2 regions of the Oceanisphaera sp. IT1-181 genome follow, and region 2 is predicted to be linked to the other one. Evidence: predicted binding sites of a transcription regulator. Region 2 holds the regulator's gene; the other holds the start of a gene.

Region 1 (5,773 bases), 690 kb from region 2:
ACCTCATTAAGTGGTGTGTTTAACAAAGCATTGATTGAAAAAGTCGGCGCCGATAATTTTATCGCCAAATTCCATCCCGACGAGCTGGCATCAGCCGTGAAGGCTGCACTCTAAATTGCTGTAAAGGACACAGATGAAAAATCTGACCGAGGAACAATACCGCGCGTTTTGTCATTTTCTAGAAACTAGCACCGGCATAGTGCTGGGAGATAACAAGCAGTATTTGGTTAAAAGCCGCTTGTCACCTTTGCTGGCGCGTTTTCAAATAGAATCGTTAGATGAGCTGATTGTAAAATCCATGAGCTTGCGCGAGCGAGAGCTAAAAACGGCGGTGATCGATGCCATGACCACCAATGAAACCTTATGGTTTCGTGACAACTATCCTTTTACCTTGCTTACCGAAAAGCTGTTTCCCGAGTTAGCAAAGCCAGGTAAAACATTAAAAGTATGGTCGGCGGCCAGCTCCTCGGGCCAAGAGCCGTACTCCATTGCTATGACCGCATTAGAGTATCAGGCCCGTAAACCGGGCGGTTTGCCGGGGCTGCAAATAGTGGCCACGGATATTTCTACCAGCATGTTGGAGCAATGTAAGAGTGGCATTTACGACAGCCTATCGCTGGCGCGCGGTTTATCCCCGGAGCGCAGAAGCCACTTTTTTACCCCGTTAACGGAAGGCAAGATGCAGCTGCAACAGAAAGTAAGAAGCATGGTCAACTTTCGACCGTTCAACTTGCTAGACAGCTACAGCTTGCTGGGTAAATTTGACATTATATTTTGCCGCAACGTGTTAATTTACTTTTCATCGGCCAATAAAACCAAGATCCTGAATCAATTTGCCCAATCGTTAAATCCCGGTGGCTATCTGCTACTCGGCGCCTCTGAGTCACTCACCGGCTTATCAGATAAATTTGAAATGATCCGCTGCAACCCCGGCATCATCTACCGCATTAAATAATTTAAGGCCCGCAAGGGCCTTTTTTATTGGGTCTTTACCATTCTAAATTCTCGCCTTACGCCTTACCTACAGATAGCTATATCGTAGGTTAAAGGTATGAGGCAGGGTTTACTGTTGTTGCTGTTGTTGCTGTTGTTGTTGTTGTTGTTGTTAGTGCTGATGATTTCAACCCATCCTGCTTCGCAGGACCGGCGAAGTCCTCTTTACCAAAGAGACGGCCGGCTACAGGTATCAGTCTTTCGTAGGTGGCAATTTATTCGCCACGGTTTTGCTGTTGATCTTTTGTAGGCTGCCATTGTTTCTATAAAGAGTATTAGGCAGTCCCGCCTCAGCGGGATTTCAAATCCACCCAGCTACGCTGGCCCGCCGAAGTCCTTTTCATCAAAGAGGCGGCCGGCTACAAGTACCGCCGAAACTCTTTGTTTTTGTAGGTGGCAATTTATTCGCCACGGTTTTGCTGTTGATCTTTTGTAGGCTGCCATTATTTATATCAAGAGTATTAGGCAGTCCCGCCTCAGCGGGATTTCAAATCCATCCCGCTACGCTGGCCCGGCGAAGTCCTTTTTACCAAAGAGACGGCCGGCTACAAAAGGAAGATCTCACGCCTTACGTCTCACGTTCTGCCGTCATCCTGACGCACGTCAGGATCTCGCTTTAGTTTTAAGAGCAAAGAGCGAGATACCGAGGCAAGCTCGGTATGACGGAAAAGAGCGGTGGTTTTGTAGGCGAACACTTGTTCTCGCATTACGCCGTAGGCGTAAGTCTTTAAACCCTCCAGCTGCGCTGGCCGGCGAAACTCTTTGTTCTAATGCCGTCTTCCTGATGACCATCAGGATCTCGGTTTTGGTTTTAAACATAAGAGCGAGATACCGAAGCAAGTTCGGTATGACGGCAAAGTGCGGTGTGTTGTTTTAGCCGTCTTCCTGATGAAAATCAGGATCTCGGTTTATATGGGGAGTTTTTCTGCGAAAAACCAGCCGGCTAAAGCGGCTTCTACAAGAGCTGGTATTATCGTTTTAGTTAAGCTCACCATTCACCATTCACCATTGCGCTATAGCTGGCATGAGTCTTGCTTGTATTTAGGTGAGAGTCTGGACATAAGTCTAGGTTTAGGGCAAGCACACCGCTTTAAGAGCCCAGAACAACACATAATTTAAGCCGCAGGTGGCAAGTGTTTGCCGCCTACTGGCAACAACGTAACGTAAGACAAGAGGTGCAGGGTGGCAATTTCATTCGATAAAGCCTTTGGTATACATCAACACGCCCTAACGGCTCGTTCAAGTCGCGCCGAAGTGTTGGCCAGTAACTTGGCCAACGCTGACACGCCTGGTTATAAAGCCAAAGACATGGACTTTCAGGCGGCGCTGAATCAGGCACAAAATAACCAAGGCTTTTCGCTGAGTCGTACTAATCAACAGCACTTCGCCGTTGAGATAGCGCCGCCCGGCATGGTGCAGTTTCGCGTACCTAATCAGCCAGACACCGGCGATGGCAACACGGTCGATGTACAAACCGAGCGTAACAGCTACATGGAAAACGCCTTGCAGTATCAAGCTTCGCTCGAGTTTTTAAACGGCAAAATAAGCGGCCTGTTAAAAGCCATTAAGGGAGATTCAATGTGAGCCTATTTAAGGTATTTGATATTTCCGGCAGCGCCATGAGCGCGCAGTCGGTGCGCCTTAATACCACCGCCAGTAACTTGGCCAACGCAGACAGCGTAAGTTCCAGCGTGGGTGAAACTTACCGCGCGCGCAAACCGGTATTTGCCGCCGACCTCAACCAGGCCCTGTCTGATCGTCAAGAAAGCGTCGGCGTTAAGGTGATGGGCATAGTCGAAAGCGACAAGCCGCTGTTAAAGGAGTTTCATCCCGATCACCCGATGGCAGATGCAGAAGGCTTTATCTATAAGCCCAACGTCAACGTAGTTGAAGAAATGACCGACATGCTAAGTGCTTCCCGTAACTACCAAACTAACGTGCAGGTAGCGGACGCCGCCAAGCAAATGTTGCAGCAAACGCTGCGCCTCGGTAAGGGGTAATAACCGATGCAAGTTAACCAAGATTACTTAAACGGTATGAAATGGCCCGGCGAGCAAAGCCCAGCCGATAAAGTTAAAGACCCAAGCCGAGCGCAATTGGGCCAAGAAGACTTCTTCGCACTAATGACACAACAGCTAGCCTATCAAGATCCGTTTAAACCCGCAGATAACTCCGACATGATTGCCCAAATGACCGCGTTTACCAGCGCCGACGGCATCAGTAACATGAGTAAACAGCTATCAGGCTTGAGCGAAGTGATGACCTCTAGCCAAGCGCTGCAGGCATCTAGCCTAGTAGGGCAGAAAGTATTATTGCCCAGCAACCTTGCCTATTGGGATCAAAGCGATGCGGTAGACGGCGTGGCCGTAACCGGAGAGGGTGCCAATAACGTAGTGATCCGTATAGAAAATGAAAAGGGCGAAGTGGTACGCACCATGGGCTTAGATGGCCCACAGCGCGGCAACGTGCCCTTTAGTTGGGACGGCCTAAACGAACAAGGCGAGCCTGCCCCCACGGGCCGCTACAAAATCAAAGTAAGTGGTTTAATTGGTAACCAGCGTGAAGACCTCAACGCCTTGGCTTTTGGCCGAGTTGACAGCGTGACGCTGGGCAGTGCCAACAGCCCTACCTTGGTTAACTTATCTGGTTTAGGGGGCGTGCCCTTAAACCAAGTACTCGAAATTGCTGGCCGTAAAACGGCGTAAGGAGCACCTAAATGTCTTTTAATATTGCCCTCAGCGGCGTGAACGCGGCGCAAAAAGATCTGGACGTTACGGCCAACAACATTGCCAACGTAAACACCATCGGCTTTAAAGAGTCCCGTGCCGAGTTTGCCGATGTGTATGCCAACTCGATTTTTTCCAACGCCAAAACGAGTACCGGTAGCGGTGTGCAAACTGCCGCCGTGGCCCAGCAGTTTCACCAAGGTGCACTGCAGTTCACCAATAACTCGCTAGACATGGCCATTAACGGCAGTGGCTTCTTCGTGGTATCAAATGAAATTGGCTCACTGGATCGCACCTTTACCCGCGCCGGCGCCTTTCGCTTAAATAACGAAGGTTTCGTGACTAACTCTCAAGGTCACTTTCTGCAAACCTACAAGGCGAACGCCGATGGTACGCCAGCAGGTTTGGGTATCAACAGTACTCAGCCGCTGCGTATTCCAGATAAAGCTGGTCAACCACAGCAAACCACAGAAGCTAAAATTGGCGTGAATTTGCCGGTGAAAGCAGGTGCATTAGATCCTGCTCTGTTTGATGAAAAAAACTCAGAGACTTACACCTCATCAACTTCGATGACTATTTATGACTCAATGGGTGATACTCATACTTTAACGCAGTACTTCGTTAAAGTAGGGCCGACCGCAGATGGAACTAACACAGAGAATGAATGGCAAATGAGAGTCTTTGTTGACGGGGAAGAAAAGGTAGCCGGTGGAGTTGAGCTAAAGTTTACTAACGCGGGCCTGTTAGAAAGCATAGTTCCTGCTGATATTGAAACTGAAGAATTAGGCTTTAGTAATGGCTCCGATCCTGACCAAAAAATCAAGATTAAAATTCCTTCAGCGACCCTAAACTCAGGTGCGTTTGAGGTAACTGAAAATAGCCAAGATGGCACTACAGTAGGTCGATTGACCAAGGTAGATGTAGGCTCAGATGGCTTAGTACAAGCCACTTACAGCAACGGTACTACCGAAAACTTAGGTATAGTGGCCATGGCGCGTTTCTCTAACGAGCAGGGATTAACGCAAATTGGTGATACCCAATGGCGCCAGTCTTTATTATCCGGTGAAGCGGTGACCGGTCAGCCGAATACCGGTATTTTCGGTAAAGTGAGCGTGGCGGCATTGGAGCAATCCAACACCAGCTTAACCACAGAGCTAGTAGACTTGATTACTGCCCAGCGTAACTTTCAAGCCAACTCCCGTGCACTGGAAGTAAACAGCACCCTGCAGCAAACCATACTGCAAATACGTTAATTAATAGCTTTCAGCCGTAAGCTGTTAGCTGTCAGAAAAAAACCAAACACCGCTCTTAAAGGAGCGGTGTTTTTTTATAAATATCAGAGTCCTTCTAATGAACATCAGGATCTCGTACTTATGCCGTCATCCTGACGCACGTCAGGATCTCGCTTTGGGTCTTCAAAAGACAAACAAGATACCGGAGCGCGTCCGATGTATGGACTCCTTCACCCTCAGAGGAGTACGGTAAGTTTACCACAACCCCGAGTCCTCAATCGGAAGGAGTCCATACATGAAACACGATACTGTCATTGCCCTCGATTTGGCAAAACATTCGTTCCAAGCGTGCACCCTTAAGAATAATAAAACGCAGCGTAACCGCGCTTATACCCGTGCTCAGCTTACTGCCATGCTCAGTAAGCATCCTGCTTGCGTCGTGGCGATGGAGGCGTGTGGCTCTGCACATTATTGGGCTCGTACCGTCGAAACTATGGGGCATAAGCCGGTGATTATCGCCCCTAAAATTGTGGCTGCATTTCGGCTCGGACATAAAACCGATCATAACGATGCGGAAGCTATCGGTGCGGCACTATCACATCCAGGATTAAAAACCGTCACCCCCAAGTCAACGGAGCAACAAGGGCTGCAAAGCATAGAGCGTATCCGGGAGCACATGCAAGATCAGCGCACGGCGACCAGTAACCTAATCAGAGCCCTGATATTTGAGTTTGGTATCACCATTACTAAAGGTTTCGCGGGTTTGCGTGCGGCGATACCCCTTATTCTGGAAGACGCGGAGAACGAGATCCCGATGCCATT
Region 2 (5,773 bases):
GATGCAGCTAACCTCCTGTGCGCTTGAGATAAAAGGACTTTTGATGGATATGGAAGGACTTTTGGGAGGAATTTTTCTTTGTTAAAGCCAACGCTTCAATTACGTATGGGCCAGCAGCTGACCATGACGCCGCAGCTGCAACAGGCCATTCGCCTCTTGCAGCTGTCGACGCTGGAGCTGCAGCAAGAAATTCAATTGGCGCTAGAAAATAATCCCCTGCTCGAGCAAGAAGAAGCCGAAGAGCACGAGTATGACGACGCTGAACTCGATCCGCTGCCCAGCAGCCCAGACGAGCAACTGGCCACCGACAAAGCCATGGAACAGCATACCTTGTCTGACGAGATGCCCATGGACACTCAGTGGGATGATATTTATACCGCCTCGGCGGGTACCAGTGGCACCGGCGGCTTGCCCGCTGGCGTGGAAGACACCGTCTATCAAGGCGAAACCACCGAGACGCTGCAAGATTATCTGCTGTGGCAGATGCAGCTCACGCCCTTTAGCGAAACCGACCAAGCCATCGCCTTGGCCATTATCGATGCCATCGATGAGGCCGGTTATTTAAGTTTAGATATAGACGGCATTTTGGCCTCTGTGAGCGGTGGCGAGCAGCATATAGAAGCGGACGAAATAGAGGCGGTACTGAAACGTATTCAGCACTTTGATCCGTTAGGCGTGGCGGCACGCAGCGTACAAGAGTGTTTGCGTATTCAGCTGGAAGCCCTGCCCGCCGCAACGCCTTGGTTAACTGAAGCACAGCTGCTGATTGAGCAGCACATGGACTTGCTCGGTAATCGCGACTATCGCACCCTGCAGCGCCTGACCAAGCTTAAAGAAGATGAGCTCAGAGATGTATTGGCCTTAATTCAGCAACTTGAACCTCGCCCTGGCAATAACTTGCTGCAACACAACTCTGAGTATGTCATTCCCGATGTAGTGGTCACCAAGCAGCAAGGGGTGTGGAAAGCTGAGCTTAATATGGAGGCGCTGCCCAAGGTGCGGTTAAATCAAACCTATGCGGCCATGGGGCAGAGCAAGCAAGGCAGCGATGGCCAGTTTATTCGCCAACATACCCAAGATGCTAAGTGGTTTATCAAAAGTTTAGAAAGCAGAAATGAGACCTTGCTCAAGGTTGCTAATTGTATTGTCGACCAACAACAGGCATTCTTTGAGTACGGAGCCGAGGCCATGAAACCCATGGTGCTCAATCAGGTAGCGGAAGTGGTTGAGATGCACGAATCGACTATTTCCCGCGTCACTACTCAAAAATTTCTGCATTCGCCCAAGGGTGTGTTTGAGTTAAAATATTTTTTCTCTAGCCATGTGGCCACCGAAAGTGGCGGAGAATGCTCTTCTACGGCGATTCGTGCCTTTATTAAGAAATTAGTCGGGGCAGAAAATCCGGTTAAGCCATTGAGCGACAGTAAAATCGCGCAATTATTAGCCGAACAGGGGATACAGGTGGCCAGACGGACCATAGCCAAGTATCGTGAGTCGTTGGCCATCCCCCCTTCCAATCAGCGCAAACGCCTGTTGTAAGGTGAACCAATAAGGAAGACTTTATGCAAATAAATCTGACTGGCCACCATGTAAATATCACAGACTCATTACGTGACTATGTGCACAGCAAATTCGCCAAGCTGGAACGTCATTTCGATAATATCACCATAGTGCACGTGGTACTGACGTTGGAAAAACTGCAGCAAATTGCCGAAGCCAAAATTAATCTGAGTGGAGGTGAAATTTTTGCCACTTGTCAGCAAGATGACATGTACGCTGCCATCGACGGTTTGTTTGACAAACTCGATCGCCAAGTTATTAAACACAAAGAGAAGCTAAAGCAAAAATAACTATGGAAGTCGCCGATATATTAAGCAGAGATTGCACGCGTAGTGCCATCCCCTGCACAAGCAAAAAACGGGCGCTGGAAATTATCAGTGAACTCGCAGCCCAACACCTCAACATCAGCAGTCAACAATTGTTTGACTGCCTTTTGGCACGGGAAAAAATGGGCAGTACGGGTATAGGTAACGGTATTGCCATTCCTCATGGCCGCATTAGCAATGACAATCAAGCCACGGCCGTGCTGCTTACCTTTGCCGAGCCGGTAGAGTTTGATGCCATCGATAACCAGCCGGTTAGCCTGGTTTTTGCCTTGCTGGTCCCTGAGCAAGAGTGCAAACAACACCTCAAAACCCTGTCATTGATTGCCGAAAAGCTCAGTGACAAACAGATTTGTAAGCAATTACGTCAAGCCAGCAGCGATGACGAGCTTTATCAAATTATGATTTCTTCTTAAGGAGCATACAATGCAGCTGGTGATCGTCAGTGGTCGTTCTGGTTCGGGCAAAACCGTGGCCTTGCGGGTGCTCGAAGATTTAGGCTATTACTGCGTTGATAACCTGCCCGTAGAGCTGCTACCGAGCCTCGTTAAGATGCGCCTCGATAAGCCAGGTGAAGTCGCTGTCAGCATAGATGTGCGCAACCTCCCCGACAGCCCCGAGAAAATGGATGAGTGCTTGAATGAGGTGCGCGCCATGGAAGGCGTGAGCTTATCGAGCATTTTTATTGATGCCGATAACGCCGCGCTCATTCGCCGCTTCGGTGATACCCGCCGCTTACACCCCTTGTCGCGCTTGAGTTTGACGCTGGATGAAGCAATCCGCGAAGAAACCCATCTGCTGTCACCTTTGTCGTCGGAAGCGGACTTGCGCATCGATACCTCAGACTTAAGCATTCATGACTTAAGTGAAATTATTCGCGCCCGTATCTTGGGTAAAAAAGAGCGCGAACTAAACTGGGTATTTGAGTCGTTTGGCTACAAGTTTGGTATTTCTCAAGATGCAGACTTCGTATTCGACGCCCGCTTCTTACCTAACCCTCATTGGATAGACGAGCTCAGGCCCTTTAACGGCCGCGATGAGCCGGTGGCCACTTATTTAAACAGCCAGCTCGAAGTCACTAAATACCTGTGGCAAATTGAAAACCTGCTGGTGACTTGGATGCCGCATTTAGAGCGCAATAACCGCAGCTACGTCACCGTCGCCATTGGCTGTACTGGCGGCAAACACAGATCCGTCTATTTAGTCGAGCAACTCGCTGCGTCATTCAAAAAGATGGGCAAAAGCGTACAATTACGCCACCGGTCGCTGGAAAAACAGCATGCAAAAAATTGAGCGCGACTTAAAAATTGTCAACAAGCTCGGCTTACATGCCAGAGCCGCCGTACAGTTAGTACAAGTCACCGAACAATTTGCTGCCACCGTCACCGTCACCGTCTGCAGCCAAGGCAAGCGCGCCCCCGCCAACAGCGTGATGGGGTTGTTAATGCTAGAGACCGCTCAAGGTCACGCCATTCGCGTGGTCGCCGAAGGTAAAGACGCCGCCGCCGCCATGGAAGCCGTGGCCGAGCTAGTGGCAGCACGCTTTAATGAAGCGGAATAAGAGATAGCGCCGAGCTGAACAAAGAACGGAGTTTATCTTGATGCCGTCTTCCTGACGTACGTCAGGATCTCGATTTTATCTTTGTTATTTTCACACAAACAAAAGCCCCGCATCTTCCGATGCGGGGCTTTTGTTTTTAGCTTGGTGCTGAGCGCTTGGTGCCCGACGCTATACTACTGCCCACCAATCTTCATTTCATTGATCAGCACAGAGCCCGTCAGCAGGCTGGAGCGCAGTTCGGTGTCGGTGCCAATGGCTTGAATGCCTTGATACATGTCTTTGAGGTTACCGGCGATGGTGATCTCTTCCACCGGATAGGCGATTTCGCCGTTTTCAACCCAAAAACCTGCCGCACCCCGTGAGTAATCGCCGGTGACGATATTCACGCCTTGGCCCATCATCTCGGTAACCAGTAAGCCGGTGCCCATCATCTTTAATAGCTGCTCAAAGCTTTGGCCGGTGTTGGCTACGTTCCAGTTATGGATGCCACCTGCATGCCCAGTCAACGCCATGTCTAGCTTGCGCGCCGAATAGCTGGTCAACAGATAGGTTTGCAGTTTACCTTGCTCGATAATGCGACGCTCAACGGTGCGCACGCCTTCGTTATCAAACGGCGAGCTGGCTAAGCCTTTATGTAAATGGGGCTGTTCGTGAATATCAAACCAGTCCGGGAAGATTTGCTCGCCCAGTGAGTCGAGTAAGAAAGACGACTCTCGATACAAGTTGCCACCGCTAATACCCATCACCAAATGGCCAAACAGGCTGGCGGCGACGTCTGGGTGAAACAATACCGGAGCCCGAGTAGTGCCGATTTTTCGAGCACCCAAACGGCCTAAGGTACGGCTCACGGCTTCGTCTGCTACCTGCTCTGGCGTCCAGAGATCGCCAAGGCTGCGCGCCGAGGTATAACCGTATTCACGCTGCATATCGCCATCTTGCTCGCCAATCAGCATGCAACTGATGCCAAAGCGACTGCCGGCATAACCTTTAATAAAGCCATGGCTGTTGCCGTAGACCTTAATGCCCACATTGCTAGAGAAGCTGGCGCCGTCGGACTGCTTAATACGCGGGTCGCGATTCAGCGCATGTTGCTCGCAGCGCAATGCCAAGGCAATGCCATCGGCGGGTTCTAATTGCTCAGGAAAGCACAGCTCTAACTCAGGCGCATCCCAAGCAAGATCGTCTGCAGGCGCTAAGCCAGAGTAAGGATCTGGGTTGGTATAGCGGGAAATATCAAGGGCGGCGGCCACGGTGCGCGCAATGGCGTCTGGGCGTAAATCAGAAGTAGACGCCGAGCCTTTACGGCCATCACGGTACACGGCGATGCCCAGTGCCCCGTCTTTATTGAATTCAATATTTTCTAATTCACCGTTACGGGTATTCACCGATAAACCGGTTTGCCTGCTGATCGACACCTCGGCGGTATCGGCGCCTAAGCGCTTAGCACTGGCAAGCGCTTGCTCTACCGCCAGCTCAAGCTGGCGCTGTTCTGTTTGAATATCTGCTGGGGTCATAATGATTTCACTGGCTCAGTTTGCAGTTAGCATAACAGACCCCTGCGCGCCTTGGGAGAAGCTGGTAATATATATGTCAATGTTCATTAATACGGAAAAGCCTATGCGCCGCAAAGACGATGCCCCAGAGAAAGAAGAAGAAATCGAATGGGTCAGTAAGAGTGAAATGAAGCGAGACAGCCTAGCTTTGCGCAAGCTTGGTGACACGCTGGTCAAATTAGAGCCTCATGAGTTGGCCAAGGTGCCGCTCGATGAAGACTTGGCAGAAGCCGTAGAGCTCGCTCATAAGCTGCACGGTAAGCACGAAGGCTTACGCCGCCATATGTCTTATCTGGGTAAACTACTGCGCTTGCGCGATGTGACAGATATTCAAAAAGCCTTGGCCGGCTTTGAGCACAAGACCACGGTGGCGAACGTTAAATTCCATAAACTGGAGCTGTGGCGTGACCGTTTGATCAAAGAAGGCGACAAAGGCGTGAATGCCATCATGTCCGAGTATCGCCAGCTAGACCGCCAAAAACTGCGCCAGCTGGCCCGCAACGGCCGTAAAGAGATGGCCGCCGGCCTGCCGCCTGCAGCTTTTCGCGAACTGTTCCAGTATTTGAAAACGAATATTAAAGAAGAAGAATAAACCAGCGCCCAGCCAACAAAAAAAACACCGCAGCCCTAGGACGGCGGTGTTGTTTTTGGCAATTTACCAGCCCATTAAAAAGGCACCCTATCTAATGATACGGTGCCTTTTTTTACGTTTGATGCTAGGCGCATAGCCCTGACCTTAAAAACTATTCTGCTTCGCAGAACTTGCAGCTAAAGCG

The links. The regulator sigma-54, encoded in region 2, starts transcription at its own class of promoters, with help from an activator protein. The targets are predictions, from matches to a motif close to TGGCACNGTTTTNGCTT.
Region 1: the regulator sigma-54 is predicted to act here: its motif matches at 2,014-2,030, upstream of flgB (flagellar basal body rod protein FlgB).

What each region holds. Positions count from the first base shown of each region.
Region 1 covers NZ_CP136856.1:2,352,833-2,358,605, forward strand. The annotation lists gene R0134_RS10465 (chemotaxis protein CheV) at 1-114, shown strand, start outside; gene R0134_RS10470 (protein-glutamate O-methyltransferase CheR) at 134-955, shown strand; gene flgB (flagellar basal body rod protein FlgB) at 2,176-2,577, shown strand; gene flgC (flagellar basal body rod protein FlgC) at 2,574-2,993, shown strand; gene R0134_RS10485 (flagellar hook assembly protein FlgD) at 3,000-3,698, shown strand; gene flgE (flagellar hook protein FlgE) at 3,710-4,972, shown strand; gene R0134_RS10495 (IS110 family transposase) at 5,247-5,773, shown strand, end outside.
Region 2 covers NZ_CP136856.1:3,042,717-3,048,489, forward strand. The annotation lists gene R0134_RS13510 (RNA polymerase factor sigma-54) at 106-1,539, shown strand; gene hpf (ribosome hibernation promoting factor) at 1,563-1,850, shown strand; gene ptsN (PTS IIA-like nitrogen regulatory protein PtsN) at 1,853-2,299, shown strand; gene rapZ (RNase adapter RapZ) at 2,310-3,176, shown strand; gene R0134_RS13530 (HPr family phosphocarrier protein) at 3,163-3,444, shown strand; gene pmbA (metalloprotease PmbA) at 3,618-4,958, opposite strand; gene yjgA (ribosome biogenesis factor YjgA) at 5,032-5,589, shown strand.